2 regions of the Bacillus pfraonensis genome follow, and region 2 is predicted to be linked to the other one. Evidence: a T-box and tRNA genes for the amino acid it is inferred to sense, from the RefSeq annotation. Region 2 holds a T-box; the other holds one or more tRNA genes.
What was found. A T-box is a leader RNA that pairs with one kind of tRNA and senses whether it is charged. The one in region 2 lies ahead of ileS (isoleucine--tRNA ligase), so its partner is inferred to be a tRNA-Ile.
Positions count from the first base shown of each region.

Region 1: it has a tRNA-Ile gene. The T-box ahead of ileS (isoleucine--tRNA ligase) is inferred to sense a tRNA for this amino acid. The anticodon was not compared.

Region 1 is NZ_JAHCDO010000016.1:116,877-135,667, forward strand. It holds gene KFD70_RS17230 (sugar phosphate nucleotidyltransferase) at 1-1,931, opposite strand, end outside; gene phoU (phosphate signaling complex protein PhoU) at 2,251-2,907, opposite strand; gene pstB (phosphate ABC transporter ATP-binding protein) at 2,986-3,801, opposite strand; gene pstA (phosphate ABC transporter permease PstA) at 3,823-4,689, opposite strand; gene pstC (phosphate ABC transporter permease subunit PstC) at 4,691-5,641, opposite strand; gene KFD70_RS17255 (PstS family phosphate ABC transporter substrate-binding protein) at 5,669-6,586, opposite strand; gene KFD70_RS17260 (peptidoglycan D,D-transpeptidase FtsI family protein) at 6,904-9,009, opposite strand; gene KFD70_RS17265 (MFS transporter) at 9,119-10,396, opposite strand; gene sodA (superoxide dismutase [Mn]) at 10,533-11,144, opposite strand; tRNA gene KFD70_RS17275 (tRNA-Ile) at 11,370-11,443, opposite strand; gene KFD70_RS17280 (DUF1189 domain-containing protein) at 11,865-12,632, shown strand; gene KFD70_RS17285 (hypothetical protein) at 12,698-13,045, shown strand; gene ispG (flavodoxin-dependent (E)-4-hydroxy-3-methylbut-2-enyl-diphosphate synthase) at 13,210-14,310, shown strand; gene KFD70_RS17295 (Fur family transcriptional regulator) at 14,346-14,759, opposite strand; gene KFD70_RS17300 (metal ABC transporter permease) at 14,773-15,606, opposite strand; gene KFD70_RS17305 (metal ABC transporter ATP-binding protein) at 15,606-16,376, opposite strand; gene KFD70_RS17310 (YitT family protein) at 16,632-17,510, opposite strand; gene KFD70_RS17315 (DUF2624 domain-containing protein) at 17,660-17,914, shown strand; gene KFD70_RS17320 (deoxyribonuclease IV) at 17,933-18,791, opposite strand, start outside.
Region 2 is NZ_JAHCDO010000001.1:220,749-235,146, forward strand. It holds gene KFD70_RS01120 (M36 family metallopeptidase) at 1-769, opposite strand, end outside; gene ileS (isoleucine--tRNA ligase) at 1,081-4,182, opposite strand; T-box leader at 4,237-4,476, opposite strand; gene KFD70_RS01130 (tetratricopeptide repeat protein) at 4,640-8,848, opposite strand; gene KFD70_RS01135 (PadR family transcriptional regulator) at 9,476-10,042, shown strand; gene KFD70_RS01140 (MFS transporter) at 10,042-11,214, shown strand; gene KFD70_RS01145 (DegV family protein) at 11,275-12,102, opposite strand; gene KFD70_RS01150 (DUF2651 family protein) at 12,364-12,525, opposite strand; gene KFD70_RS01155 (hypothetical protein) at 12,642-13,100, opposite strand; gene argS (arginine--tRNA ligase) at 13,335-14,398, opposite strand, start outside.

The sequences.
Region 1 (18,791 bases), on a different contig from region 2:
AACGATAATGGATAAACATTTTCTGTTGTCTCAAATAATAAATTGGGCACATCGATTTCTTCATATTTTGCACTTTGGTAAATCCCACCATGACTATCATATAATTCAAATTTATTTCCGTGTTCATAAAACATAAGGCCCATATGAGCCCGACTAGATTTCATTAACGATTTAATATGCTCTTTTTGCTCATTAGCATAAATCCACGTAATCGTACAACCAAGTTTTTTCAAGAAGGATATAAGTAGAGGCTGAATCATTTCATCTCTTTTATTAATAAGAAGGTGAAATGTTTGCTTTCTTATCGTTTCGATATCTAAATGCGCTAAGACAGATTCAACATATTTCTCTAAACAAACATGTATCGTTTCATTTCGTCCTATATCTTTATTATACACATAACGAAATGCTTCTGACGCATACAAGTGTTCCAGTTCTTTTTGTTGTTTATATGATAACTGTATACCACCTTTCCCATATAGTTGCATAACAATTCCTTCTTCTTGTTCAAAGCGAATAAAAACGCCCCCTGCACATCCTAGTTCATGAATTGCATATTGAAAAGCCGAATCATTCATTTCTTGACATTCCATCGTGTACAAACCAACACCATGGATCGCATGTAGAAATAACTTTTTAAAAATATCAACTTCTACATCCGCATATCCGCCAACCAATATATGCTCCCCTTTTGAAAAAAGAGAACCATATGCCATTGCAACTTTTACAGCAACTTGAGGTGTCATTTCTATATTCCCTCTACCTACTACTCTGCTTTTTTGTAACCAACCTGATGTTTTTTCATTTTCAGTAATTCCTGACGAACCAATGATAGAATGACTATCAATCACTTTACCCGGCCATAGTTTTCCGTTTTGTTGTATCACTGTGTTTTTCCCAATTTGGCAATGGTCTGCTACCACACTTTTCTCAAATAAAGTAACATCATCTTTGATCGTTGTATTTTCTCCAACGGTCGCTTCTAATAACTCACAACGTTTTCCTACATACGTATGAGCAAGAACAATACTTTTTTGAAAATGCGTATAATCTGATATAGTACTGCGCTTACCAATAATTGCATACGGCTCAATTATCGCCCCTGTTCCAATCGTTACCCCTGCCCCGATGAAAGACGGCCCATGTATTTTAGTTCCCTTTTCAATCGTTACTCCTTCTCCCATCCAAACCATCGGTAGTACTTCCGTATAAGAAATCGGGACCTGTACTTTCTTTGTTAGTAAATCAAACTGCGCCTGTCGATATTGTTCTAACGTACCAATATCTAACCAGTAACCGTCCGCTTCGTAGCCAAAGAGCACTTTTTTATTTTCTAACTGAGGAAATACATGCTGACTAAAGTCAAAAAACTGAGTTGTTGGAATATAAGAAAAAATTTGAGGGTCCATAATATAAATTCCTGTATTTACAGTATTGGAAATCACTTCACTCCAACTCGGTTTTTCCATATAACGTATAATTTCCTGCTTTCTATTCATAATGACTGAACCAAATGACAGTGGGTTTTCCACTTCTTTCACGAACATCGTGACCAACCTATTCTTACACTTATGAAATTCAATTCCTTTCGACAAATTAAAATCCGTCAATGCATCCCCACTAATTACAACAAATGGCTCATCTAAAAACGCTTCTGCTTGTTTAATGCTCCCTGCCGTACCAAGTGGTGGTGAATCTTCGAAATAATGCAACTTTACTCCCCATTTACTTCCATCACCAAAATATCGCTTGATAGCCACGCTCATATATTGAACTGTAATTGCAATCTCATGAATGCCATGACGCTTTAGTAACTCAATATTGTATTCCATCACTGGTTTTTCAAGTAATGGTAGCATTGGCTTTGGAAAATTACATGTTAATGGCCTAAGACGCCTTCCTTTTCCTCCAGCTAAAATAACCCCCTTCATATACATTCATCCTCCACTTTTATAATGTTGAACGACCTTGTATATCATATGTATGTCACTTATGTAGAAATTAACCTTTTCACTTACTTCACTACGCCCTAAGGTAAGCGCTTACTTTAGGGTTTAATAAAAGAAAAACATACTACTAAAATTCAACTAGTAACAGTTGTCCGCCCCTTCACCAATTTTTTTATATTGTTTTATTTTTCCATATTATGATACATCTTATCATCATAGATAAAACAAAACAACGAGCTTTTTTTGTCATGTTTTGACAAAAAAAGCAAGTGATATTTTATCACTTGCTCGCATTTTCTTCTTATTCATTTAACAAATAATGTTTCCCTTTCACTAAATAAAAAACATTCTCGGCAATATTCGTAATGTGATCTGCTACACGTTCAATGTAACGTGCAATAAAAGATAATTGTGTAATTTGCGTAATCGCTTCAGGATGTTCAGGTATAGATGAAATAAACTCACGAATCGCTCTCCCGTATATTTCATCAACAGAATCATCCATCTCTGCAATTTGTTTTGCAGAGGTTAAATTTTCTTCTTGATATGCTTCTAACGATAACTTTAACATATTTGCGGCAATCGTAAACATTTGCTCTAAACTCTGTAAGTTGACAGATACATCTTTTTCTCCAAGCCGAATTGTTGATTTCGCAATATTTACAGCATGATCTGCAATACGCTCTAAATCTGTTGCCGTTTTAATCGAAACAAAAATTCGTCGTAAATCACTCGCAACAGGTTGCTGCTTTGTAATTAACATAAGTGCAAGGTCATTAATTTCTTCTTCTAAATTATCCATACGGTAATCACCATCAATGACCTCTAACGCTGTCTCTACATCTCTCTTTCGAAGTCCTTCCATAGAACGAAAAAGAGCTTCTCTTGCCAATTCTCCAAGTTCAATCACCTTTTGTTGTAATGTTTGTAAGTCATAATGAAATTGCTCCCTTACCACGTTGTTTCCCCCTTTAGCTGTTGCGTATATATAAAGTAATAAAAGCCCCTTGTAAGAGGGGCTTTACTCCCAAAAATATTAACCAAATCGTCCTGTAATATAATCTTCTGTTCGCTTATCTGTAGGGGTCGTAAATAATTTATTTGTATCTGTATATTCAACAACCTCACCGCTTAGGAAGAAAGCTGTCTTATCGGAGATACGTGCAGCTTGTTGCATATTATGCGTTACAATGACAATACTAAAATCTTTCTTTAACTCTTGAATTAATTCTTCAACTTTTAATGTAGAAATCGGATCCAATGCTGATGTTGGTTCATCCATTAAGATTACATCCGGCTCAATCGCTAAACAACGAGCAATACATAAACGCTGTTGTTGGCCACCCGACAAACCATATGCATTATCGTGCAATCTATCTTTTAATTCATCCCAAATCGCCGCACCACGTAAACTTTTTTCAACAATTGCATCAAGTGTTTTCTTATCACGAATACCATGGATTTTTGGACCATAAGCCACATTTTCATAGATAGATTTCGGAAATGGATTCGGCTTTTGGAATACCATTCCAACATGTGTGCGTAATTCTTCAACAGGATATGACTTATCAAAAATATTTCGATCACGATATTCAATTACTCCCGTCGTACGAACGATCGGTACTAGCTCTACCATACGGTTTAACGTTTTTAAATATGTTGATTTCCCGCAACCACTCGGTCCAATAATTGCCGTTACTTCATTCTCATGAATACTTAAATTCACATCTTTTAATGCATGATCTTCTCCATACCATAAGTTTAAATTTTTTGTATCAAATACAACTTTCTTCGTTGCTGACTCAATTTTCGTTTCATTTTTTACCTGTACATTTACTACTGTTGCTACCATCTTGAATTCCCCTTTCATCCACTACTTACGATTTCGTAACCATAAGACAACCGCATTCATAATGAGCAACAATCCTAATAAAACAATCATACCGGCTGCTGCTACATGCTGAAACTCCTCTTGCGGTCTACTCATCCAATTAAAAATTTGAATCGGTAAAACTGTAAATCTATCAAACATGTTAAATGGGATATAATTAGCAAAAGCGAGCGCTCCAATGACTAATAGTGGTGCCGCCTCTCCAATTGCCCTCGATAACGCCAAAACACATCCCGTTAAAATTCCTGGCAAGGCAGTTGGCAATACAATCTGATACATCGTTTGCCATTTGGTAGCACCAACGCCATACGAAGCTTCTAGCAGAGAACTCGGTACCATACGAATTGCTTCTTGACTCGACACAACAACAGTTGGTAATACAAGAAGACTCATTGTAAATGCTGCTGTTACGATACTCTCCCCTAACTGAAGACCATATACAAAGATGGTTAAACCAAGCAATCCAAACACAACAGATGGCACACCCGCTAATGTTTGAATATTTAATTCTATGACCCTTGTGAATACAGAGTGCTTTGCATAATGTTCTAAATAAAGAGCTGTCCCTACCCCAAATACAAAGGAAACTGGCACTACTATACTCATAAATAAAATTGTTCCTGACAATGCAGCGGCAATACCAGCTTGCTTTGGATTACGCGAAGCAAAGTTCATAAAAAAATCTATTGAAAGATAACTTACACCTTTTTCAAATATTTGATAAAGCAATACAATTAGTATGCAAATAGAAAATAGCATTGTCATATAAGAAATCGACTTATATATTTGATCCTTCCAAAAACGAGATGCCATATTTTTTTTTATTTTCTTATGATTCAGCATTCTCATCTTATATCGCCTTTCTAAAACGGCGCATAATCTGCTGTGAAATCATATTCATCATGAATGTGAACATAAGTAATGTCGCACCTACAGCATACATGCTATAGTACGTAATCGTTCCATGGGGAGCATCACCTAAACTTACTTGCACAATATAAGCCGTTAACGTTTGAATAGAGTGCGTCGGATCTATCGATACATTGGGCGTTGAACCTCCAGCAATAACCACAATCATTGTTTCACCAATTGCACGTGAAGCCGCTAATAGAATCGCAGCCATAATACCGGTAAACGCAGCTGGAAATACAACCTTTCGCACAGTTTCAAAACGTGTGGCACCTAGCCCAAGTGAGGCTTCTTTTATTCCTTTAGACACAGCTCCCATTGCATCTTCAGAAAGAGAAGCAATTGTTGGGACCATCATAATCCCTATAACAACCCCTGGACTAATCGCATTAAAAAACTGTAAATCTGGAATGATACGCTGTAGGGCTGGTGTGACAATTGTTAAAGCAAAAAAACCATATACAATTGTAGGAATTCCTGCTAGTAGTTCTAAAATGGGCTTTAACACTTTTCTAACAAAGTGTGAAGCATATTCATTTAAAAATATGGCACATCCTATTCCAATTGGAATAGCTATTATCATAGCAATTGTTGTTACAAGTACGGTCCCACATATGAGAGGAAGTATCCCAAACTTCGGCTCTGCAAAAAATGGTAACCATTCTTTTTCGGTGAAAAAAGAATATATTGATATTTCATGAAAAAACATAATCGTTTCATTCGCTAACGTAACAATAATTCCGATTGTTGTTATAATAGATACGCTAGCAATTGCCATTAATAGTAACGGAACCATTCGATTGATTCGCTGCGTTTTTTTTCTTTTGATTGTATTTCTTTCAATCAAATGTTGCACAGAAAATGTAATTTGACTTTTGTCATTTCGAGCCAAAGATGAAAACCCCTTTCCACCCTGACATTATCTTTTTATTTCTGTTAACATTCGCAGCTGTTCATTATATTTTTGTGAGGGCAACTTAACATATCCGACTTCTTCAGCAAGTCTGCCCGCATGTTGCATCATAAATGTCACATACTCTGCCACACTGCTTTTATTTCGAATAGAAGCATGATTTACATAAGCAAATAGCGATCTTGACAATGGCTTATAGGCACCTGATTGAATGGTTTCTTTCGTTGGTCGTACACCATTTACTTTTATGGCCTTTACCTGATCCTGATTTGCCATATAATACGCATACCCCACAAATGCAATTGCATTTTTATCATTCATTACTCCTTGCATAATGACTTGATCGTCTTCAGATAAAGAAACTGTTTTTGCAAGACGATTGTTTTGCAAGATAGAACTTTGAAAATAATCATACGTACCAGAATCCACACCCGGCGCATAAAATTGCACTTTTTCATGTGGCCACTCTGGATGAATATGTGACCATCGTTTCGTTTTTCCATTTTCGCTCCATAATAGACGTAATTCTTCTGTTGTCATATTATCTACCCATGTATTTTGACGATTCACAATGATTGTAAGGCCATCATAAGCAATTTCAAATGGTGTAAACTGGACGGAGTTTTTTCTCATAAAGTCTTCTTCTACTTGTTTCACCTTTCGTGAAGCATTATTAATATCTACTTCACCTTTTCCAAAACGATGAAATCCTCCCCCTGTCCCAGATATACTAATAGAAATTTTTACACGCGGATCTTTTTTTGTGTACTCTTCCGCTATCGCTTCCATAATGGGAAATACAGTTGAGGATCCATCAACTCTCACTTCCCTCACATCATTAGCAGCAGATGTAGTAGACACATACGAAAACGTAAGGCATGTCGATATTACGAAAATCGTGATACATTTCCTTGTCCACTTCACGTGTAGTTCCTCCTAGAAGTATCCCGAAGTAACAGGATTACAGATATAAGAATACTGCCGAACTATTAATTCGGTTTTAATAATTTGTAAAAGTTTTGTAAAGTTCAACTTAATGTGAAGGAATACGATGCTCTTTTCTCATTTTCACTTCTCTTCTCAAAAGTAAATATATGACCGGTCATACTATGAGAGAGTTCATTTTTTCAGCACCTCATTTTTCATATATGATATGCTTGTCCACAATTACTATACTCTATGCATAAAATACAAAAAAAGCACACTATCTTTTGAGATAGTGTGCCAAATTTACATATTTTTTATTCTTCTTTTTTACTTTTTTCGTCCTTAGGTGCTTCCCCTGTAATTTCTTGTTTCTTCAATTCAAAGTAAGCATCCGTAATGGCACGGCCGATATCTCCGTTAACTCCAGACTTATCGTTGTGTACCCATGGAACAACAACGGAGAATGCAACTTCAGGGTTATCAAGCGGTGCATAACCTACTAATGTTAAGTTATAAGTTGGTACAGGCTCGCCTTTTGCATTTCTTCCGATGTCTTTATTACCGCCATAAAATGTTTGCGCTGTTCCTGTTTTCCCGGCAGCTTTATATGGTGCATTACTAAAGTATTTTGCACCAGTACCACCTGAATCATTAAATACTTGTCTAAATCCTTCTTGAACACGTTTGATTTGATCTTCAGGCATATCAACACGATTTAACACTTTCGGTTCCATCGATTGAATCACTTTTCCAACTTCATCTGGTTTAGATGTTGGTTGACGAATTTCTTTAACGATTTGTGGTTGCATACGATAGCCACCATTTGCAATTGTTGAAACATATTGCGCAAGTTGAAGCGGTGTATACGTATCATACTGTCCAATCGATAAGTCTAATAAGAAACCTGGTTGGGATCCTGATCCCCTCTGGCCAGATATTTCGTTTGGTAAATCAATTCCTGTTTTCACTCCAAGCCCAAATTGTCCAAAATAATAACGCATATCATCGAATGCTTTTTTCTTAATATCTAATGTACCACCTCGAACATATGGTACCCCAGCAATATTCATAGCTGTTTTAAACATGTATACGTTAGAAGACATTTTTAAGGCAGTTAGGTCATTAATATAACCCATCGTTTTCCAAGAAGCTTTTACTGGTGTACCTTTCAATTTAATCGGTTCATCCAATAACGTTGCCCCAGGCTGAATTGCTCCTGTTTGATACCCCGTTAGTACTGTAGCACCTTTCACGGTTGAACCCATCGGATACGCACTTGTCATCGTTCCTAGTGCGTAGTCTTTTATCTCTTTCGTACCATTTTCTTCTACGATTTGTTTTCCAGCCATAGATAAAACTTCACCATTTTTTGGATTCATCATCACAACAAATGCTCTATCTAAAAGTGGCTCTGATCCTGCATATTGTTTTAAACTCTTTGTAAGAATTTCTTCTACACGCTTTTGCAGTTCCATATCAATTGTTAAATTTAGGTCATTGCCTCGTTGCCCTTTAGATACATTTATCGTTTCTAAAATATTACCATCTTTGTCTGTAATATTTCTCACTTCTGCTTTTGTACCGTGAAGTGTATCCTCATATTGTTGTTCAATATAACTTTTACCAACGCGGTCGTTACGATTATAATCTCGTACAAGGAAATAATCTAATCGTTCTCTTGGTAACCCTTCATCTGAGCTTGTCACACCACCAAGTACACTGCGGAACATATCATCATAAGTGTATTTACGATCCCAATCAACTGTCGTATCTATACCTGGTAACAACGCTAAGTTTTCACTAATGATTGCATATTCTTCTGGTGTTACATCTTTTTTTATGATTTGCGGCGTCATTGCATACCCGCCGTCCATTTTACTCTTAATTGCAAGTATTTCTAAATCTTCCGCTGTTAATTGATTGATTTCCGCCTCTGTCACACGATTACGCTGACGCTCTGCAATTTCTTTATCATCAATTTTCTTTGCTTTAAATTCTGCTTGGTCTTTCTTTGTAATCTTTTCTTTCGCTTCATCTTCATGTAACGAAAGCCAATAATCTTTTTTATCCCGTTCTGTTAATTTATCTGGCGATACTTCAATTAGCTTTGCTAATTTTTTCGCCGTCTCTAAACGTTCTTCTGAAGTTGACCCCTTCATTCTTGTAAACGTAATGGTACGAACTGGATTATTATCCACAACAGCTCGACCATATCTGTCAAAGATTTTCCCGCGTGGAACCGGATTACTTACTGTTGAGTTTTCTTTTTTTTCAACCTCATTTTTATAATCTTCACCATGTACAATTTGTACCATTCCAAGCTTCACAATGATCGCTGAAAACATTAAAAACACACAAAAAAACAACACGTTAAGCCGGAACGGAACGTGGGTCTTCTTTTTTTTCTTCTTTTTACTCATACGAACCCCCTCTACCAACAGCTATGTAATAGGAAAGGGACACCTAGTTACAGGTGTCCTCACTGCTGTTTCACATGTCCTTTTATTCTAGCATAAAACCCAGAAGAAGTTAACCTTCTCGTTCGGTATGATTTTGTGTTGTTTCAGGTGCTGGAATCCTTGTTTTATTTGGATTTCCTTCCCCATATTTGACATTTCTAACAGCAAAATAAATAAGTAAATGTCCAGCTCCAAGAATACATAATAAAACAGGTAAGCTTTTTTCTGGTGGAAAAAATGATACTGCGCATAAGAAACTTAAAACAGAACATATTCTCCCACTATTCAGCCATAGCTCTCGTACAACAATATACTCAACTCGCCACTCTCTGGCTTGCTTTGCTCTTCCAATTACATCATATGTCATAGAACCATATGGAACAAGTAGAATTGGGTAAGCAATAGCGATACATGCTGCATAAATGAGTAGTTTTACATATGTAACGTGAAAAACAACTAAAAATACGACGATATACAAAATAATTCCACCAAGTAAAATCGCTTTTTTTCTCCATTCCTTTCTTAATATACGCGCAACCAAATAGTAGCATATAAAAGAAACAGCTGAATTGACTAAACTATATTTCCCTAGCCCAAATTCACTTCCTGATGCTAAATAGACGTATACGGAAATAACAAAAACGAACGTTCCTTCTCTCAATCCTTGAAAAAAGTGTGCACGTGTAACCCTTCCCCAGTTTTTATTGATTTTACGTTCTTTCAAAACTTGAACAATTTCATAGCGTCCCTCACATTCTCTTTTCGATAAAAAGAAACTTATGACAACAGCAATTGCAAATAAAGTTAATGAAAGAAAAAAGATAACCGTATACCCAGTCCACTTCTCCATACGCGAAATCGTATACCCAGCTGCTATTGGCCCAATCATTCCAGAGAAGGATGTTAACAAACCGAGAAAACCATTAAAAAAATCACGTGTTTCAGGCTCTGTAATTTCAAACGTCAACAAATTAAATGCCAGCCAATAAAAACCATAACCAATCCCTAGAAGACCACCAAGTAATAAAATATAATGTGAAGCACGTGTTCCTGCGAGTAAGACAACAACAAAAAAAGCCGCTAATGTTCCTACACCAATTCGCAGTAAAATGGCACGATCTATCCGCTTTGCCAATTTCCCTGCAAAAAGAAATGTTAATGGTTGCAATACAACGCTTGCTAAATTATACAATCCAAGGTTCACATAATTTTGTGTTTGTTTCCATAAATAAATGTTAACAAACGTGTTGGATAAAGAAATCGCGAGCGTGTATAATCCCCCCATAACAAGTAACAATACTAAATCACGATTCACCTCGACATCGCCAATTACATGTTTCCACTTCATACATAACTCTCCTTTACTTCATGTTCTAGTCTTCCAAAGACCGACGCAATTATGTAAAAGAAAGCATACAAAAAAGCTAGGAGAATATTCCCCTAGCTTCTTCAATATCAACTTACGTAAAACGGAATAAGCGATATTATTTAGCTTCTTGGTAACGTTTTTCAGCTGCGTTCCAGTCTACAACGTTCCAGAATGCACCGATGTAGTCAGGACGACGGTTTTGGTAATGTAAGTAGTAAGCATGCTCCCAAACGTCTAAACCGATAACTGGAGTTTTACCTTCTGCTAAAGGAGAATCTTGGTTTGGAGTGCTTGTTACTTCTAGCTCACCATTGTTTACTACTAACCAAGCCCAACCAGAACCGAAGCGAGTTGCACCAGCTTTTGCGAATTCTGTTTTGAATGCATCAAAGCTACCGAATTTCGCTTCAATTGCAGCTGCAAGTTCACCTACTGGTTGTCCACCACCGTTTGGAGATAGAATTGTCCAGAAGAAAGTATGGTTCACATGTCCGCCACCGTTGTTTCGTACTGCAGTACGAATTGCTTCTGGTACTTCATTTAAGTTTGCAACTAATTCTTCAACACTTTTGTCAGCTAATTCTGCATGACCTTCTAACGCAGCATTTAAGTTTGTTACGTAAGTGTTGTGGTGTTTTGTATGATGGATGTTCATTGTTTCTTTATCAAAGTGAGGTTCTAAAGCATCATACGCATAAGGTAAATTTGGTAATTCATGTTTTGCCATTGTTACATTCCTCCCAGTTTATGTATTGCCAAAATAATTTAGCATACAACTTCATTTTACCCTAATTGCCATAGGGTGAAAACAAATTAAATTACATTGTCTTGCTATCATTAACGTAGCAAAATTCCCATTTCTTTTCAAACAAAATGCTCATATATTTCGTAAAAAAAAGCCTCCTTCTACAAGGAAGCTTCTCGTCTACATGATAAACATGTGAAATGGATATGGACCCTGTAGGACTCGAACCTACGACCGGACGGTTATGAGCCGTCTGCTCTAACCAGCTGAGCTAAGGGTCCAAAATTATGTATATAGCGGTGATTGAAATTCAGATTCACCACCAAATCCCTAAAGAACATTCATAAAAGCTGAAAACTGCGAGATATATTCTTTAAGAAATGTAAGATAAATTTACCATATACAAAAGAAAAGTGTCAATTATATTTTTACCTTTCTGCTACGCAGAACAAAAAGTAACCTACACTCATTTTCTCTCTTTGTTTTCATTGCGCACAGGACAGGAAAAAGATTTGATCGCTTCAGACGGATGCACTCACCACCTAGAAAGAAAGGCTTTTATAAGTAATAAATCCTCTATACAATCCAATTACCGGAACATTAATCTTATTTCATACGATATAGCTTGTGATTCTCTAGATATGTACGTTACAATGACTTTATGCATCAATCTATCATACATATAGCAAAGGAAGTGAATATATGTCCATATTTACACAACTAGTAAAAAGTTTATATTCGCCAAAGGACATGGCACTTTTTCGTTTTCAAAAAATGGGAAAAACAATTCTGTACGTTATGTTATTGTGTTTAATCGCAACGATTCCTAAAACTTTTATATTCGGAAACTTCGTACAAGATGTCGTTTCTTCTGTACATCAATCCATTGAAAAAGATCTCCCCGATTTTAAAATTAAGAATGGTGAGCTTCATGCTGACATTAAAGAACCTATTATAAAAGAAGATGGAGATTTTGTTTTCGTATTTGATCCTAATGCAACAGATACGAATGCATATGCAAATAAACAAGGTGTATTCGTTTTAAAAGATAAAGTTGTATCTATTAATAACAATCAAACTCAAAGTCAATCTTACAGCGATTTCGGCAATGGTACATTTGAGAAAAAAGATATCCAAGGTATTGTATCAGCCATCGATAATGTTTACCCTTTCCTTATGTTCGGTGTTGGAATACTCATTTACTTGTTCCAATTATTTATTTCGTTCTTAGGTACAACTATTTTAGCCTTTATCGGTTCAGCAATGGTTGGCCAGCGAAAAGTATCTTACAAACAAGTTTGGACATTAACAGCTTACAGCTATACAATTCCAACAATTTTCTTCATGATTATGGATTTATTGAACATAAATGTGCCAGGAACATTCTATCTGTACACTGCCATCATTTTAATTGTTCTATACTTAACAATTAAAGAAATACCAAAACCGAAAGAAAAACAAGAACTATAAAAAAATGCCATTTTGGCATTTTTTTTTTGGACAAGCATATATTTCCTAACAAAGGAGTGAGGAATATGAAGAGACTTGGTGCACTCTTACTTGTGCTTGTTCTCGGTTACGTGTTTTATTACGATATAAAAATTGGTACTTTACCAATGTTAAGTTCATACAAAAAAACAACAGCTGCTCAAACTGTAAAAAAAGAAAGTGTTGATACAAAAGCAAAGAAAGAATCAGATACACAGTATAAAGCAATTGAAGTAAAAACAGGAGATACCGTTTTATCGATTACAGAAGCGATTAATAAGAAAAAAATTCCTTCTATTGAAAAGGTCATCGGTGATTTTAAACAGTTAAATAAAAATACGTCTGCAACAAAAATACAGGTCGGAAAATCTTACAAATTTCCGTTATATCAATGAGCAATCACTTAATCCTTGTCAATTACATAAAGGCGCTGATACAATAGTAAAAGTGAAACCGAGCATATAGGTTTCTATTGCTTCATATCACATATACTATATTTGATACGAAGTACAAAATAAGAAACTTCTTTTATAAGGAGAGCGATCTATTCGTGAATGAAATGACTCATCGTACAAAAACACGTCCTGTTAAAGTCGGTAATTTAACAATTGGCGGTAATAATGAATTAATTATACAAAGTATGACAACAACAAAAACGCATGATGTGGAAGCAACAGTTGCTGAAATCAAGCGTTTAGAAGAAGCGGGTTGTCAAATCGTCCGCGTTGCTGTTCCAGACGAACGTGCAGCAAACGCAATTGCTGATATAAAAAAACAAATTAACATCCCACTTGTTGCTGATATTCACTTTGATTATCGCCTTGCATTAAAAGCAATTGAAGGTGGCATTGATAAAGTACGTATCAACCCAGGTAACATTGGACGTCGCCATAAAGTAGAAGCTGTTGTAAATGCTGCGAAAGAACGTGGTATTCCAATTCGTATTGGTGTAAATGCTGGTTCATTAGAACGTCATATTTTAGAAAAATATGGATACCCTACTGCAGATGGTATGGTTGAAAGTGCTCTTCATCATATTAAAATTTTAGAGGACTTAGATTTCCATGATATTATCGTATCGATGAAAGCCTCTGATGTTAATTTAGCAATTGAAGCATATGAAAAAGCAGCTCGTGCTTTTAATTATCCACTGCACTTAGGTATCACAGAATCCGGAACACTATTTGCCGGAACAGTAAAAAGTGCTGCCGGTCTTGGTGCTATTTTAAGTAAAGGTATCGGAAATACACTTCGTATTTCATTAAGTGCTGATCCAGTTGAGGAAGTAAAAGTTGCTCGTGAATTGTTAAAATCATTCGGTCTTGCATCGAACGCTGCAACACTTATTTCTTGTCCAACATGCGGTCGTATTGAAATTGACCTTATCAGCATTGCAAATGAAGTAGAAGAATATATCTCTACGCTGAAAGTACCAATTAAAGTTGCCGTACTTGGCTGTGCTGTAAACGGTCCTGGTGAAGCTCGTGAAGCCGATATCGGTATCGCTGGTGCACGCGGAGAAGGTTTATTATTCCGTAAAGGAAAAGTCGTTCGTAAAGTACCAGAAGAAACAATGGTAGAAGAACTAAAAAAAGAAATTGATGTAATCGCTGCTGAAATGGCTGCAAATCAAGAAAAAGAAAAACAAGAGCAAAAATAATAAAAAAGCTCGTCAGTTTCATAACTGACGAGCTTTTACTTTGCACATTTCGGGCAACGCCCATATATTTCAAACTTATGTCCTGTTACTTCATATCCCTTAAAATCTTTATTCATAAAATCCATTGGACAAGAAGTAATTTCTTTTGTACCACCACAATCCAAACAAATAAAGTGATGATGATGTTCCATAATAGAGCATGTAAAACGAAAATGCTTTTCTCCATTTAATTCAGTTTGCTCCAAAACACCAATTTCAGCAAATACGGTTAAATTACGATAGATTGTATCAAAACTTAATCCTGGATAATCATCCTTCATATGCTCTAAAACATCTTTTGCAGTTAAATATCGATTATGAGCTGCAAATAAACGTAACATTTCTTCCCTTTTTCCGGTATGTTTATAGCCTTTTTCTTTCATAAGGCGTAAAGCTTCTGTCAGATTCATAACTATCCCTACTTTATGCAGTTTTTTTCTTCTTCCATAAGATTGCACCGATTAAAATAAGAACCGCTAGCATAACAATTGTACCACCTGGAGCTAAATCAAGCTGATAAGAAGCGAACAGCCCACCTATCACGGAAATTTCACCAAATAAAATGGAAAAGAAAATTGTTTGTTTAAATCCTTTTGCAATGCGGATACTTGCTGCAACTGGTAATGTCATTAAAGATGACACGAGAAGAACCCCAACAACACGCATAGATACCGCAATGACGAGCGCTACTAAAATAATGAAAATAAAGTGAATCCATTTTGTGCGAAGCCCTGTTGATACAGCATATTCTTCGTCAAACGATAATAAAAATAACTCTTTATATAATAAAATGATCGTTGCAATAACGACGATTGCTACAATACCAATAAGAATTAAATCCGTACTCGTTACAGCGCTCACGCTACCAAATAAATAACTAAATAAATCCGTATTAAATCCATTAGCAAGCGAAATGAAGATAACTCCTATTCCCATCCCTGCTGAAAGAATAATCGGAATCGCTAATTCTTGGTAATGTTTATATACAGTACGTAATTTTTCAATCAATAGCGCCCCGCCCATTGAAAAAATCATCCCCATATATAACGGATTTAAAAATCCACCTGTAAAAATTGTTTTTTCCAGCAACAAGCTTGCAGCAATCCCTGATAATGTCACATGACTTAAAGCATCTGCAATCAGTGACAAACGGCGAATGACAACAAACACACCGATTAACGGAGCAACAAGCCCTATTAAAATACCAGCGTATAAAGAGTTACGCAAAAAGTCATATTGTAAAAAATCCTGTATCATTATATCCTCCCGTGATGCTCATGATCATGCTCTAAACGATGAACATGATGTCCATATAAAATCGACATTTCTGCATCTTCTAACTCTCGGAATTTCTCAACATTCCCATGAAAATGTAAGTGCTGATTTAAACATGCAACATGCGTTACCTTCTCTGTTACAGCCCCCATATCGTGTGTAACCAGAATCAGTGTGATACCTAGTTTTTTGTTTAAATCTTCTAGTATCTCATAAAAGCTCTCTACACTCTTCACATCAATTCCCACTGTAGGCTCGTCCAAAATTAATAATTCTGGATTGCTTACAAGCGCACGCGCGATAAATACACGTTGCTGTTGTCCACCGGAAAGCTCTCCGATATTACGATTTTGAAATTCACTCATTCCTACATCTGCGATTGCCTTTATGACCTTGTCTTTATCTTCTTTCTTCAAGAAACGAAATAGCCCTTTTTTTGAAACAAGTCCCATGGAAACAACTTCAAAGACAGTCGCTGGAAAACCAGAATTAAAGCTGTTCGCCTTTTGTGAAACATAACCAATTTTATTCCACTCTTTAAATTTCTTACTATCAATATCAAATAACCGAATATTCCCTTTCTTCGGCTTCAAAACACCTAATATACACTTTAATAAGGTCGATTTACCAGACCCATTAGGCCCAACCAAACCTAAAAAAGCCCCCTTGGGAACTTGCAAATTGATATCTTCTAACACATTTCGATCTTCATATCGAAATGTTAATCCTTCTATTTCCAACATATTCTTCATAGCATCTCACCTATTTTAATTCAGAATGATTCCGATTTAATTCTATTTGAATTATAATATAGCTTATTATAGTTGTAAACTAATCTGTCCAAAATATATTCTTTATTTAAAGCAACCTTATTATTATAACAAAAAAACAGAGAAAATCTCTCTGCTTTTTAAGGATATTCAAAAATCACGACTAAGATAGCTGTCACAACTCTTCGTGCATCAGAATTGATTACCTCTCTTTATCTTCTTTTTAAATATATACTTTTAATGAATAGCTGATTTGAATTTGCCACCATTTGTTTCTTGCGTACTCATAATTGTAACAAAGGCGTTTTCATCAATTTCATGAACAATTGATTTTAATTTCGTTACTTCAAGACGTGTAACAACCGCATAAATTACCTCTTTTTCTTTATCTGTATAACCACCTTTAGCAACAAGTTTCGTTGTCCCACGACCAAGGCGGTGTAAAATTGCATTTGATACTTCTTCATACTGATCTGATACAATTAGAACTGCTTTTGTTTCATCCAACCCTTGAATAACCGTATCAATCGTTTTAAAAGCAATATAGTATGTCATAACAGAATACATCGCTTGCTCGACACCAAATACAAATGCTGCCCAAGCAAAAATAAATAGATTTACAAACATCACGAATTCACCAACAGAAAACGGTAATTTCTTTGTTAATAAAATCCCCATAATTTCTGTACCATCCAATGAACCACCATGACGAATAACAAGCCCTACACCAAGACCTAAAATAAGACCACCAAAAACTGTTGCTAAAATAGGCTCTGTCGTAAACGGTTGAAAGGTATGTAACGTTGACTCAATAAACGCTAAAGCCACAATTCCAAAAGCAGAAGATAACATGAATGTTTTCCCGATTTGCTTATAACCGGAATACATAAACGGGATATTGAGGATAACAACCAAAGTAGAAAAACTCAACCACCAAATGTTAGGAGTAAGATAATCTAATATGAGGGAGACACCAATAATTCCACCATCAATAATTTTGTTTGGCATTAAAAATAGTTCAATTGCTACCGCCGCACATGCCGCCCCAAAGACAATCATCACCAAACGATACAATAGATGAATAACACTTTCTTTTCGATGTTGTTTCTTCTCCATAAGCCCTCCTTATATTCTCTATATAATTTCGTTCTTTTATTATAACATACTCCTCTTTTCACCATGGAAAAAAACAACTGGCATACGAATATATACAAGCACCGCACACATATATTTCGATATAAGAACGCCTGAAGGAGGATTATATCATGAACCTCATCAAACATATTGTAAATAAAAAATTAAATCATATGACCACAAAAGAATTATTGAAATATAGTAAAGAATATGAAGTTCCTATCACAACTGAACAAGCTGAGCAAATTGTCCCTTTACTAAAAGGAAAAAATGTCAATATTTACGATACAGGAGAAAGACTAGAACTTTTAAAAAAAATTGCAAAAGTAACTTCCCCCTCTACTGCGCAACAAATAAATACATTATTTCAGAAACTACTAAAATAAGGAGGGGAATTCCCCTCCTTATTGTTCTTTAATCTTCTCAAGAAGACCTTCATCAAATGAACCACTCTTTAACATTTCAATTTCAAACTTATATGGTGGTTTTTTATCTTTCTTATCCTCACCCACATAAGGTGTCTCAAGAATTTTTGGTACATGCTTCAGTTGCGGATGGTGCACAATGTGATGCAACGCTTTGTACCCAATATGGCCAAAACCAATATTTTCATGACGGTCTTTTCCAGCTCCACGTACATTTTTACTATCGTTAATATGCAACACTTGCAAACGATCAATTCCAACGATTTTATCAAATTCATTTAATACGCCGTCAAAATCATTTACAATATCATAACCTGCATCATGTGTATGACATGTGTCAAAGCATACAGATAATTTCTCATTATATGTTACACCGTCGATAATTTTTGCAATTTCTTCAAAACTACGCCCGCACTCTGTTCCTTTTCCAGCCATTGTTTCTAATGCAATATTTACTGTTTGTTCTGGTGTTAACACTTCATTTAATCCTTTAATAATTTGAGCAATGCCAGCATCAGCCCCTGCCCCAACGTGAGCACCTGGATGAAGTACAATTTGTTTCGCTACTCCTAATGCTGTCGTTCTTTCAATTTCCATACGAAGGAAATCCACACCCAATTGGAATGTTTCAGGTTTTGTCGTATTACCAACATTAATAATATAAGGCGCATGGACAATAATTTCTTCAATGCCATTAAGCTCCATATGTTTTCGTCCTGCTTCTATATTCAATTCTTCAATTGGTTTTCTTCTCGTATTTTGTGGTGCACCTGTATAAATCATAAACGTTGTCGCACCATATGAAACAGCCTCTTCACTCGCTGCTAATAACATCTTC
Region 2 (14,398 bases):
AAGAAATTGTGACATAATCTCCAATTAAAAAGCCAGTTCCATTCAAACCTTTTAAAGTAACCGTTTTTAATTGATTATTTAATTCTACTGAATCTTTATCATTATTATCCTTTAATCCAGTTAAACTACCACTTGATACAACAGGATTAGGCAAGAATACTTTTCCTGTCCCCTCTGCTTTCCGGTTTATATCAACCTTTTTAATTAACTTTCCACTCTCAGCATCAATAAATGTTTCCCACGCACCAAATGGTTGATTGGAATGGACTACAACTCGGTATACCGGAATAGCAACTCCTTCTTCAATGACATACCCAAATTCATTCATTGTTGGAGCCCATAAATTTTGTTCACTTTCTCCGCCGACATATGCCATTGATTTTTGTTCTGCATCTTTTTCACTAATCTTTTGCTTTATTTCTTTCACACTCTGAACAGGCTGATAATCAGAAACTGCAAGTAATCCTTGACCTTTTCCATTAAGAGTTACAGTTATTTGTCTTGAAAATACGGGAGCACCATTTACTACTTGTTGAAATCTAACATATGAAGCTACCTGTGTATCCGTTGTTGAAATATACTGTAAGTCTGATAGATCCGGCTTTAATAAGTATTGGGCGGCATTCGCTTTTAAATATTCGGCTGCTTTTTCCTGAGGAGAATACCTATCTATCTTTACTTGTTTCTCTTCCACCGCGGAAACAGTCGATACTGTCCCTAGTACTAACGGTATTGCCGCAGCAATTGCCACTACTCTTTTTTTCAACATTCGAATCACTCTCCACTCTCTTTAATAAATTTTGAATGTACGAGTAATTCTATAAGGTTGATTATATTACCTTTCTCTTTTCCATAAGAATAGATAAAGTAATATTTTCTCAATATTTGTGTATGAAAGGAATAAATACTTTCGAAAAATATAAATCACTATGAGTATTTAGAGATTTATGATATTTAGTTATTTGCCATAATCAATCGTAATACAAAAATCACGTCATTACTGAGAAAACAAATAAAATCCTGTATGATTCATACAGGATTTTGTAATTTCACTTTCTATCACATACTACTTTTTGTGAATTAGCTAGACGGACTTAATTTGATTCGAACCTTTTTCTCTCCTAAAGAAATTTCATCATTTTCTTGTGATAATGCTTGAAACGTAAATTGTTTTACTAACAAGTTTTCTTCTAATAGACCTTTATGCTTCATTAATGTGTTTTGCAATTCAGCGTCTGTATCCAAAATAACATCTACTCGTAAATTAACTGGTAAATTCAACTGTTTTCGATACTCTTGAACAGCTCGGATAAATTCTCGTGCTACTCCTTCTTGTAACAATTCATCTGTCACATTTGTATCTAACATAACTGTATATTGTCCATTTGTCGTATTAGAAAATCCTGCTTTTGGTACCTTTTCTACTAATACATCTTCAGCTGTTACTGTAATTTCTTCTCCTGAGACAAGCTTACACATTGCTTTTTCATCTACAATAAAGCTTTGTACTTCTTCTTGCGATAATTGTTTTAACCACTGATTTACAGCATTGACGTTCTTCCCAAACTTCGGTCCTGCTGTCTTAAAATTCAGCTTTAATTGATACGATGTATACTTCGTTTCATCTAATTCTACATGAAATGCTTTTACATTCAGCTCATCCATTACAATATCACGATAAGATTCCCAGTCCACTTTCTGCTCATGATGATCAAGTAATACAAGTTCAGCTAATGGTTGTTTTACTTTTAATGTATGTTGATTTCGGTTGCTACGTCCGAGTTCGACAACTTGTAAAACAGCATCCATTTCTTGTTCTAACTTTGTTTGAATAACTGTTTCATCTACTGCTGGATAATCTGTTACATGAACACTACTTCCTTCTAAGTTCAGATGAATATCGTCCGCTACAAACGGAGTAAACGGAGCAAGTAACTTACTAAGTGTAACAAGCACTTCATGCAGTGTTTCATATGCTGCTGCCTTTTCAGGATTCATATCAGGCTCCCAAAAACGATTGCGAGAACGTCTCACATACCAATTACTAACCTCATCTACAAGAGCCGCAATTTCACGAGCTGCATTTGTAAATTGATACTCGTCTAATGCAATTCTTACTTTTTTCGTTGTACTGTGAAGACGTGATAACACCCACTCATCTAATTTCGTTCTCTTAACCTCATACTCCCCTTTTGGATTGTATTCATCTAGGTTGGCGTATAAAACATAAAAACTATATACGTTAACAAGCGTATCTACAAGTTTTGATTTCGCTTCTTGCACTGTTCTTTCCGAAAAGCGCTTTGCATTCCATGGCGCACTATCAACAAGGAGAGCCCATCTTAATGCATCTGCACCAAACTTTTCAACTAACTCTACTGGATCTAGTGCATTCCCCTTACTTTTAGACATTTTCTGTCCTTGTTCATCTAGCACATGTCCAAGAGATAACACACGTTTATATGGTACTTTTCCAGTATATAAAGCCGCTACTGCCAATAAGCTATAAAACCAACCACGCGTTTGATCAACACCTTCGGCAATTACATCTGCTGGAAATTGTTCCTCAAAAAGCTCTTTATTTTCAAACGGATAATGATACTGTGCAAACGGCATTGAACCGCTATCAAACCAAACATCAATTACTTCTGGCGTACGAGTCATTGAATTGCCACATTTTTCACAGCATACTTTCACTTCATCTACATACGGCTTATGAAGCTCTAAATTTTCAACTGTCTGCCCTACGCTATGCTTTCTTAATTCATCGATACTCTTCGGTGCGAATTGATGATCACAGTTTTCGCATTCCCATACATTTAACGGTGTTCCCCAGTATCGTTTCCGGCTAATATTCCAGTCCACCATATTCTCTAAAAATTTCCCAAATCGCCCGTGTTTCATATGATCTGGATACCATGTGACTGCATCATTATTTTGTAAGAAAGTCTCTTTAATCTCAGTTGTCCGAATGAACCAGCTTTCTCCAGCATAATACAGGAGTGGTGAATCACAGCGCCAGCAATGCGGATAACTATGTTCATATTTCTCCTTATGGTATAGCAAGCCTTCTCCAGCTAAATAACGAACAATATCAACATCACATTCTTTCACAAACTTACCTTGTAAAAACGGAACAGCGTCCGTATACTTACCTTGCTCATCCACAACATGCAGGAACGATACTCCTTGATTTTGCACCACTTTATAATCATCTTCTCCATAAGCTGGTGCGATATGAACAAGCCCCGTTCCGCTATCTTCTGTAACAAAGTCTGCTGAAATAACACGGTATCCATTCGTAACTTCATCCATAGGAAATGGTGCTACGTATGAAGTACCTACTAATTCTTCTCCTTTATGAGTAGATAATACTTGATAGCCATCTTTTAATACATCATTTACACGCTCTTTTGCGACAATATAAACAGTTTCATCTTTCTCTGCTTTCACATATTCCATATTTGGATGTACAGCAAGTGCTACATTAGCAGGCAACGTCCACGGCGTCGTTGTCCAGCCAAGAAAATATTCATTTTCACTACTTAGTACTTTAAATTTCACAGTTGCACTTAAATCTTTTACTGTTTTATATCCTTGCGCCACTTCATGTGAACTAAGTGATGTTTGGCAACTTGGGCAATATGGAGACACTCGGTGCCCTTTATATAGGAGCCCTTTTTCATGAATTGTTCCAAGAATATGCCATACGCTCTCGATATAAGGGTTCTCCAACGTTACGTACGGGTCATCCATATCGACCCAATATCCGATGCTCTCAGTAAATTCACGCCACTGCTTCTCATACGTAAATACACTTTCCTTACATTTTTGAATAAATGGTTCAATTCCGTATTCTTCAATCTCATGTTTACCAGAGATACCAAGCTGTTTTTCAACTCCTAATTCTACCGGTAATCCATGTGTATCCCAGCCAGCTTTTCGAAGTACTTTATATCCAGTCATTGTTTTATATCTTGCTACTAAATCTTTAATTGTCCGTCCAAGCGCATGTCCCACGTGTGGCAATCCATTTGCAGTTGGTGGCCCTTCATAAAAAACGAAAGATTGTGCACCTTCACGATTTCGAATGGATTGCTCAAAGATATTCTGCTTGTTCCACTGCTTGCGAATTCGTGTTTCTCTCCCTACAGCTGATTCTTTTACATCTACCTTCTCCATTTACAATCACTCCTTTGAAATTTTGTAAAAGCACACAAAAAACCCGTCCCTATAAGTAGGGACGGGTTTACCCGCGTTACCACCCTAATTCTATTAGCATCTTCACCAATAGCACTTAGCAACGTACTACCATACGCGTTCTTTGTAACGGTAGACATCCGTCCGAGCTTACTTTATTCAGCCACGGCTCCTCGGAGATGATTTTCAAATAAAGTCTGTACACCGACTTTCAGCACAGTGCCGGCTCTCTGGAGAACAGTACGATATTTTACTCTTTCTCGTCTTCAGATTTGTATACTTTTATTAACAGTTATTTTATTCCATAAAATATATAATTGTCAATCAATTCAAAAATATTTTTTCATTTTCTTCCTCGTTCTCGAATTTTAAACATCGTGAAAAATTTCTATTTCTTTATCCCGCATTAACGGACAATAAGACTCCACTGATTAAAGTTTCACTTTATCGTTTCCCATACTTCCGCTAAATCTTCATCTTCTTCCGCAAGTTCTGCAAAAAATCCAGTTTCATCTTCATGAAGAACCGTTTCAAGTTCTGCTTTCGCCTCAGTATTTCTCTTTAAAACAGCTAAATAACATGCTCTATTGTATCGAACTAACAAATCCGAAGAACCGAAAGCTATTATATGATTTGTTAGTGCTTCTGCCTTTTCTGTTTTTCCAATCTGATGATAAGACGCTGCTAAAGCGAGAAATATTCCATTATCTTTTGGATGATGCACGACTCCTTTTTCTAGCATTGGAATAGAATCTTCAAATCTTGCTTCACTTTGATAGATTTCCGCTAAAGCAAGGAATGCACGGCTCACAAAAGGCATTCTTTCAATTAATTGTAAACAAATCTTTTCTGCCTGTTTTTCTTCCCCCAACATGAATAGAACATTTGAATGTAATAACAGAATGTCATAATCATTTGGCTCTTCTCTAATCATCTGCTTTATGAATTCAAGAGCATCTCTTAACATTTCTTCATTTTCATTCCTATATTCAATAAGAAGATTTACAAGTTGCCTTGCCGTGCTAACATTCCAAATGTTTTCTAATGATGTTTGCAATACATCTATCGCTTCTGTAATCATATTTCCATTTTCATAAAATATCGCTAAACGCTGCGCTGCCATACTATTTCTAGCATTTAATTTTAAAGAGATTTCAAATAGATCAATTACAGTTGTAATAAGCGAAATTTCTTTCGCACGGTTTTTCATTCGATAAAACGCTCTTGTAAAAATTGATTTCTTCGGCTCTTCATTTTGTTGTTGTGCAGTTAGCCTCTCAGCAAGTACAGATCCAGCGTACATAAATGCCGTACTTCTTTCTTTTTTCTTAACGGGCAACAAATGAAGAGAATCTCGTATTTGAGATAATTTCTGCTCCTGTTCCATTGCTTGAACATACACTTTAAATACACGCTCATTTTCAATGTCTTGTCTTATTAAACTTGTAACAAATGGAAGCACTTCAGAATCCCTATTTTTAACAAGTACTTTTGCATAGTGATATCGTACTTCTACATGTTCCTCATCCATTTGTAAAGCTTCTTCCACTAGCTCTTGTTCTTTCTCTCTCTCTTTCATGGCACCATATACATATGCAAGAGCATCTAAACGCCACATTTCATCTACTTTACCATCTAATTTATCTAACTTAGATAGAAGCTCTTTATGAAGACCATTTTCTACTGAAAGCTCTGCTAGATACTCCATATTTACAATCATCGGCTCTTGCAGCATTGCCTGAAGCATATGATATTGTTCTTTTAATCGATTTTCTTCTGCTTCATATATTTCCGCTAACTTCAAATGTACTCCTATAAAGTTTGCATCTATTTCTAAGCAAGTCTCATACGCATTTTTTGCCGATTCCAATTCCCCTAATGCCATAAGGGATTCACCGATGCGATAATACGGAAGCGTACTCGTTCTGTGCTTTATTGCCTGATTGTATCGTTTCATCGCTTGATCGTATTGTCCAAGAGATTCATATAAAATACCAGCATAACAGTCATACTCGACTACATCTGGTCTTTCTTTTCCTAGTTTTCTTAAAAATGTTATCCCACGTTGTACAAATGCCGTTCCTTCAACTCTATTTACATATTCTTCTAACATATTTGCTATATTATTTTTCAAACATCGGATACCATTTTCTAACTTAGACAACGCTATCTTTAATTGTTCTTCATTAGCTCCTAATTCAATTTCAGCATCCCATAACACCATTCCTGCATTCATTAAAAACTCATCATTTTGTTCAAATTGCTTTTCCATGCTAAAAATGTAACGTTTTGCATCATCATACTGTTCTTTTGCCACATAAATTTGAATCAAACCAAAATGAGAATAAACATCTCTATTATTCTCTTCTAAAGCACGTTTATATATTTTTTCAGCTTCTTCAAATTCATCATTTTGAAAATGTAAATCTCCTAATCGAACATATAATGACGTTGCTTCTTCACAATTTCCGATGCCCTGCAATAAAATTTCTTCTGCAGCCTTCTTATCTTCTAAATCTAATTCATATATTTCTGAGAGTTTCACATATGGATATGGTACTGTTTTATCTAATTGAATTGCAATGCGAAGTCCTTTAATTGCTAAATGCAATTTCTCTATTTGATGCGCACACCTGGCTCTTTCATACCATATATGCGCTTCATACTTATATTCTTTCAATAAATCATTAAACACTTCATATGCTTCTGCATAGCGCTCTAAATCCATTAAAATCAAGCCATGATTTACAAGAACAAATCTGTCCGGATGACGCCCGAGTGCAATTTGTGACATTTTCAATCCCTGTTCAGACTGATCGATATACATATATGATAATGCTAGAAAACTCCATGCGATTGGCTGGTCGGCATCTAATTGTAAAGATGAGCGGAAACTAGAAATAGCCGCTTCATACTCTTCTTTCTCTACAGAATAACGTCCATGTATAAAATGATACAACGCTTGGCTATTCTTTTTCTCGACACTTTGCAAGATATCACTAGCTCGCTCTAGATCTTGCATACGGATAAAGCATTGTGCACTATGGAGCTTAACAAAATCTGAATCAGGATATCTTTCCATTAACCTTTTGGCACAATGAAGAATAAATTCCTGATTCACTTCAACATCCATATGTTTAATTGTGTATAACCACGTGTACGGATTTTCGCTTGTCTCTTGTAAAAAAGATACGAGTTTTTCAATCCCTTGTTTATCCTGTTCTTCTAAATGATCTGTCAAGGAGAATAGCGTTCGGAAATATACATCTTCCTCTTCTAGTAAAAATGACAATTGTTCTCTTTTTTCCTTAGGAACAAATACAATAGATAAACCATCTGTGTAACGATATCTTTCCTGCAACTTTTCATATTCGATAAAAAGCGGCTCCAAAAAATTAGGATCTTGAACCGAAAAAGATTGTAACTGGTCATCATATCCAGAAAGAACTTGAACGTGGGATGCATGTTCAATATCTATACTTAATAAAACTGGAATATTTTGATCAAGTAATGCTTTATAGTTCTCTTTCGTTCCTTTAAAATAATGACAAACATAGCCCAGTTTTTCTAAATACATTACCGTGTCTGAAAACTTCGATCCTGTTACATCAAATATATGATGCGCGATTTCATCTTGTGTACGGCTTTCTCCCCATAAGCGGAGCATCATCTCCAAGCTCGCTGGAACACAATAATTATCTTTTTGTACGATTGGAACTAATGGTAATCTTACTTTTTTTCCAGCCCGGTATTTTTCTATATTATGATATAGCGACTTTCTTAAACACACTTCCGTTTTTAATAAAGCAAGTAAATCCTCAGTGTTATTCATTTTATATAACGCTTCTGCACGTAAATGTGTAAAATAAGTTTTATACGAATGATACGGCAATATCAGGTTGATCTTATCTATTACAGTCAGCATTTCCTCATAACACTGTAAATCTAGTAAATGTTTCACCTTTTCAAAATAAAAATACGGTACTTGCGGAAACTGGTCTATCGCATCGTTAATCAGTTGTAACGCTCGTTTCTGTTTCCCTTTATATGCATATAACTGTGATAATAAGTAAATCGCCAACTCTTCATTTTCCTTATGCTTCATCCCAGATAAAAGCGACTGCTCTGCTTTCTCCCATTCTCCTGTTTGTATATAAAAATAGCCCCATTTATCAAAAACTGGACGTGTACTATAACTCTCAGCTTTTTTCATATATAGGAATGCTTCTTCATTCTGTTTCATTTCTAAAAGGCATCTTACCAATGTAAAGTATGCTTTTGATAAAATATCAGAATCTATTTGATCTACCTTTGTATCTTCCAGCGCATCCTTTAATAATTTTTCAGCATCAAGTATTTTTCGGTCATCAATTAGCTCATCACAATATAAAGAGAGCGTTCTCATATTTGAGAATTTTTTATATGAATAGCGGATTAAAAAGGCACTATATTGGTGCATAAGCCCTTCATCTGTAAGGCGGATTAACGTATCAAATTCCTCAGTTGACAAAATCGAAGAAAGCCAATCTTTCACATAAGATAATGTATTCATTTTCCGTATGTTTGCAATTTCTTGATTCACATCTTTTAATCCATCTATAAATCGCTTTTCTTTCAGACATGTTTCTAATCTCCTAAATTCTAACATGCATTCACCTCAAGTAATTATTTTTATTACGCATCGTTGACCACTCCCACGGCTAAAGCTCGTGGGCTTTCCCGCTCACAAATTCTGTAAGTAGTATCCTTATCTGCTTTCTTAGATTTTACACAGTATATATAAGGTATTCAATAAAAACCTTATATAATTCTCAATAATAAACGATATCGTTTGAATTATTATTTAAAAATAAGAAAAATAACTATTTTTCCATGTATTTTATTTAATTTAATAAAATACAACCTTTTTATTAAGTTGATCATTATTTATCCAGCTTTAACGGGCTGTAATACTCCCACCTCAAAACTTAAGAGAATACGAAGAAGTTTAGATGGGAGATAAACAGTCCATAAAAGCCCGATTAGTGAGGGCTAACAATCAGTTGGGATGGAGAAACTCCCCACTGATTGAAGTTTCACTTTATATATCAAAATTTCCGAGGTGTTTGTATCCTATTTTACCGTCTTTGATTTCGTGGTTAGAGTCTTATTGCCCGTTAATGCAGGATAAAATAAACCCCATCCTTTTATTGACAAAACAAATATTTCCATATATATTGTAAATAAATACTAAACGTTTAGTATTCCACTTTTCCTATTTGAACGGAGGATATATATGACACGATTAATGGTACTAGGTTTACTCATGCAATATGGTCCTATGTCTGGATATGAATTACAGCAAGCTATGCAATCTGCACAAACTGATACTTGGGCAGGTGTTTTTCCCGCTTCGATTTATCATGCCTTAAAAAAAATGGATAAAGAAGGATTAGTAGAGCTTGATGCTGTTGAAAAAACAGGGAATCGTTCCAAAGCAATTTACAGTATTACGCCTGCTGGAAAAGATGAGTTTCATACACTCATGATTCAGTCATTCCAGCATTCTTCAGTTGCTTTCCCAACAGAGTTATATACAGCACTCACTTTCTTCGACGCAAATACTGTTTCTCTTGAACACATCTCATCCGCCTTACAAGATCAAAAAAAGAAAATTATGGAAATGTACAAAAATATGAAAGCTGGACAATCTATTAAAGAAAAAATGATAGAGATTCCAGAGCATGTAAGTCTTATCTTTGAAAATATTTATGAACAGTGCGAAATACAGCTACGTTTCATTGAAAAAATGGAAAAAATGTTATCTCGATTAGAAAATAAGAAGAACACGGAGGGAAATTGATGGAGGCTAGATTAAAAATGTCTCGTGTACAAAAAGCTTCATTATGGGTTGTAGCAGTGGCTGTCTTTACAGATATGCTCATCTACGGAATGATCGTCCCAATCTTACCACGGTACGCAGAAACCCTAGGTGCTTCCCAAACAGAGATTGGTTTTTTATTTGGTAGTTACGCGATTACTTTACTTCTCTCTACCCCCATTTTAGGAGTAGTTTCCGATAAGGTTGGAAGACGTCTTCCTATGATTCTAGGTTTATTTGGATTCGCAGCCGCAACCATTTTATTCGGACTTGCAAATAGCTTTTGGTTGCTTGTACTCGCAAGGATGTTACAAGGTATATCTGCCGCGGCAACATGGACAGCTGGATTAGCACTTCTAGCAGATGTGTTCCCTCTACAAGAACGTGGAAAAGCCATGGGTCTCGCTTTATCGGGACAAGCAGCTGGAATGCTCCTTGGGCCAACAATTGGCGGGGCGCTTTATCAATGGGGTGGTTATCATCTTCCCTTTATTATCGCTGCAAGTATTGCTCTCGTTGATGGTATATTACGAATGATATTACTTCCTAATGAACCAAAATCCAGCTCACACCAACGAATTAGCTATCGATCTATCTTGAATATGCATTCCCTATTTATTATGATCGGTATAATTATTCTAGGATCGGCCTTACCTAGCGCTTTAGAGCCAACTCTTCCTCTCTATTTACAAGACACCTTACACCTTAGCCCTGGAACAATTGGACTCTTATTTGCTGTTCCAACTCTCGCATATGGTTTTACAGCACCAATCATCGGTACACTGTCAACTAAAATTGGTAGAAAACAAACGATGGCAATAGGCATAGCTTTAGCTGCTTTATGTTTCCCATTTACAGCAATTGTTTCTCATACCGCCCTTGAAATATTTATACTCGCTATCCTTGGAATTAGTTTTAGTCTTTTACTAGCACCTGCTTTACCAGAACTTACATATCTTGCAGATAAAAATGGAATGCAAGCATATGGAATACTTTTTGCTATTTATAATACAGCCTACTCAATTGGTATGTTTTTCGGCCCGCTACTTAGTGGAAGTCTATCAGATTTATTTGGATTAACAAATGCTTTCTACATATTTAGTGTTGTTCTTTTCTGTTATCTGTGCTTATTTTTGTGGAAAATGAAAAAATGACATTAGGTTATAGCCGTAATTACAAAATCTATGGACGAAAACAATAAAAAAACCCGTGAATTATTCACGGGTTTCCCCTTTCGAAAAGCTAATCGCAATTGTTCCAGCACCTGCATGAACAGCAAAAGATATCGGAAGCGGATAAATTAGAAACTCCATTTCAGGAAATACTTCTCTAAAATAGGTGATCCATTCTTCTGCTCCTTCTTCATCATTCGCATGAAAAACATGTACTACTTTTGAAGTTTCTTTTTCAAGTTCATTTCGCATATATTCTTTGCATTTTTGTATTTTACGAACTTTCTTCTCTAACACAAGTTCGCCATGTTTTACTTCTAGAATTAGGTTTACACTTAGTAGACTGCCTAGTATAAATTGTACACCCTTCACACGTCCACTTGCATATAGACCTTTCAAATCTTTTGGAAATACATAGTAAGGACTACGCTCAGCATCTTGTATTGTTTTTTGTATATCTTGTAAAGTCATACCCTCATGGTATAACGTTTGTGCTTTTATTAAAAGTTCATCCATTGGATAACTTGTTGTTTCACTATCTATTACGATTAAAGGAAATCCTGCCATTTCTGCGGCAAGTTTCATATTTTGATAGGTACCACTTACTTTTCCGCTAATTGTGATAGCAAATCCTTCTTCATATTCTTCTTTACATTTTGAGAAAAGTGAAACCATCTCTCCTAAATTAGGTTGTGATGTGGTTACCGTTACACCTTCTTTTAACGCATCATAAACACGTTCACGAACACCTTCTTCACAATCTTTATAGGCTGTTCCATTTATAACAATTTCAATCGGTATAACAAAATTATCTTCACTTGTTGTAAAGTTTGCAGTTGTACTATCAGTAAACCAAGCAACACGCTTCATGTTGTTCCTCCCTTGTGTGCATCCTTTTCTTGAACTTTTCTCACAATTCTATCTATTCGAGTTATAAAAAGGACTCTGCTTGCTATAATAACAAGACTATCTCTGTTTTTCTATAGGAGATGGATGATTGGGGCAAAGTTTTCAAAATTAATATCGAATCGAATTGTATTCGTACACAATTTCGACATATTTATTTTTCGTACATACGCTTAAATTAAAAAACAAGGCTTCTAACACGTATACGAAGTTAGAAGCCTTATCTCATTTAAGGAAAACGAATTTAATAAAAATTCCTACTATCAGTGATAAAATTATATATATGACCACCAAAGAAAGAAAGGTTTCATTTGCATAAATCAACATAAATAATAAGGAGAGTATGAAAACGATGATTGGCATAACAAATATTTTTTGATTCTCCAATAAACAACTGAGCTTAATATAATCGTGAGCATTGGAAAGAGAATCAAAACTAAGAACATTGGATTACTAAATATGTCTGCCATTTTCTTAATTCCTCCGATACCGAAAATCGGCCATCATTTAAACAATTTAATAATGTTTTTAGCATATGTACCATTCACTTCATACCCCGATCCATGCTGTTCATTGGTACTCTCTACAAACATAACCTGCCTATTGTTTCCTTCTAACCACACTAAGAAATCTTGTTTATCTCCACCATTATATTTTAATGTCATTACAGCATTCATATTGTCCCGTGCTTCTTTGTCTATAAATACCTCTTTCTTTTTTGCATTTTGAAGACCATCAATGACGGTTTGCATAGTAGATTCGCTAGCTAGTTTTTTACTATTGTTTGTCTTTGCATTCTTTAACTCAATGGAAGCCACATCTTTATTTTCAAATTGTACAACTTTTGTTATAGTGGCTAGCGATGTAGCGTTCTCTTGCTCTTCCTTATCAGAAAAATTCGAGCAGCCTACAACACCTAAAAACAATGTACATACCATGCAAGAAGCTATTAATTTTTTCAAGTTTCTCGTCCCCGTTCCTAGTATTTATATAAAAAAATACACATCGACAATTTACCCTACATGAACAGGCAGTTTATCAAGTATTTCTTCTCTGGGTTCTTTTTATTTCCTGCATATAAATTATGTATTCACTATTTAATCTAAGTACACTTCTACATCTCATAAAAAAAGGATACTATGCATTTTATAAAACATAGTATCCTTTAGCATTTTTAAATTATAAAATTGTTTTACTTACATCTCTTCCGGAGCACCCATTCCAAGTAAACGTAATCCTTCTTTTAACACAATCGTTACTGCATAAACAAGTGCAAGTCTGCTTTCCTTCTCTTCATTATCCTCTAAAATACGAACATTTCCATAATATTTATTAAATGCTTGTGCAACATCTAACAAATATTTCGCAATATGTGAAGGTTCATTTTTAGAAAAGGCTGTTTCAATCACCTCTGGGAATCTATTCAATAATTTTATCGTACTCCAACTATGATCATCGTTTAACGCAAACGATCCTACTTCAAATTCAGCACTTTCTTTTCGTAAAATGGAGCAAGCACGTGCATGTGTATATTGAACATATGGCCCTGTTTCTCCTTCGAATTTCAGCATTTTTTCTAAAGAGAACTCAATATTATGCATACGTTCATTTTTCAAATCATGGAAAATGATTGCACCGACACCAACTTGTTTTGCAACTTCCTCTTTTTGCTTTAAGTCTGGATTCTTCTCTTCTATATTTTGCTTTGCAAGCGTAATCGCTTCTTCTAATACTTCCTCAAGTAATACAACTTTCCCCTTACGTGTGGATATTTTTTTACCATCTTTTAAAATGAGTCCAAATGGTACATGAGCCATACCATCTACCCAGTTATAACCGAGTTTCTTTAATACGGTGAAAAATTGTGTAAAGTGCAAGCTTTGCTCTGCTCCTACTACATATAGCGCTTTATCAAATTCATATGTGTTTTGACGATAGAGTGCCGCTGTTAAATCACGAGTTGCATAAAGCGTGGCTCCATCTGATTTTTTAATTAAACATGGCGGCATATCCTCTTCTTCTAAATTAACAACTTGTGCTCCATCTGATTCTTCTAATAATCCTTTTTCTTCTAAGATTTCAACAAAGTCATCCATTTTATCATTGTAAAAGGCTTCACCTTGGAAATTCGTAAATTCAACACCAAGCAGTTCATAAATGCGAGAGAACTCTTTTAAAGATTCGTGGCGGAACCAGTTCCATAAAAAGACCGCTTCTTCATCACCATCTTCTAATTTCTTAAACCATGCACGACCTTCTT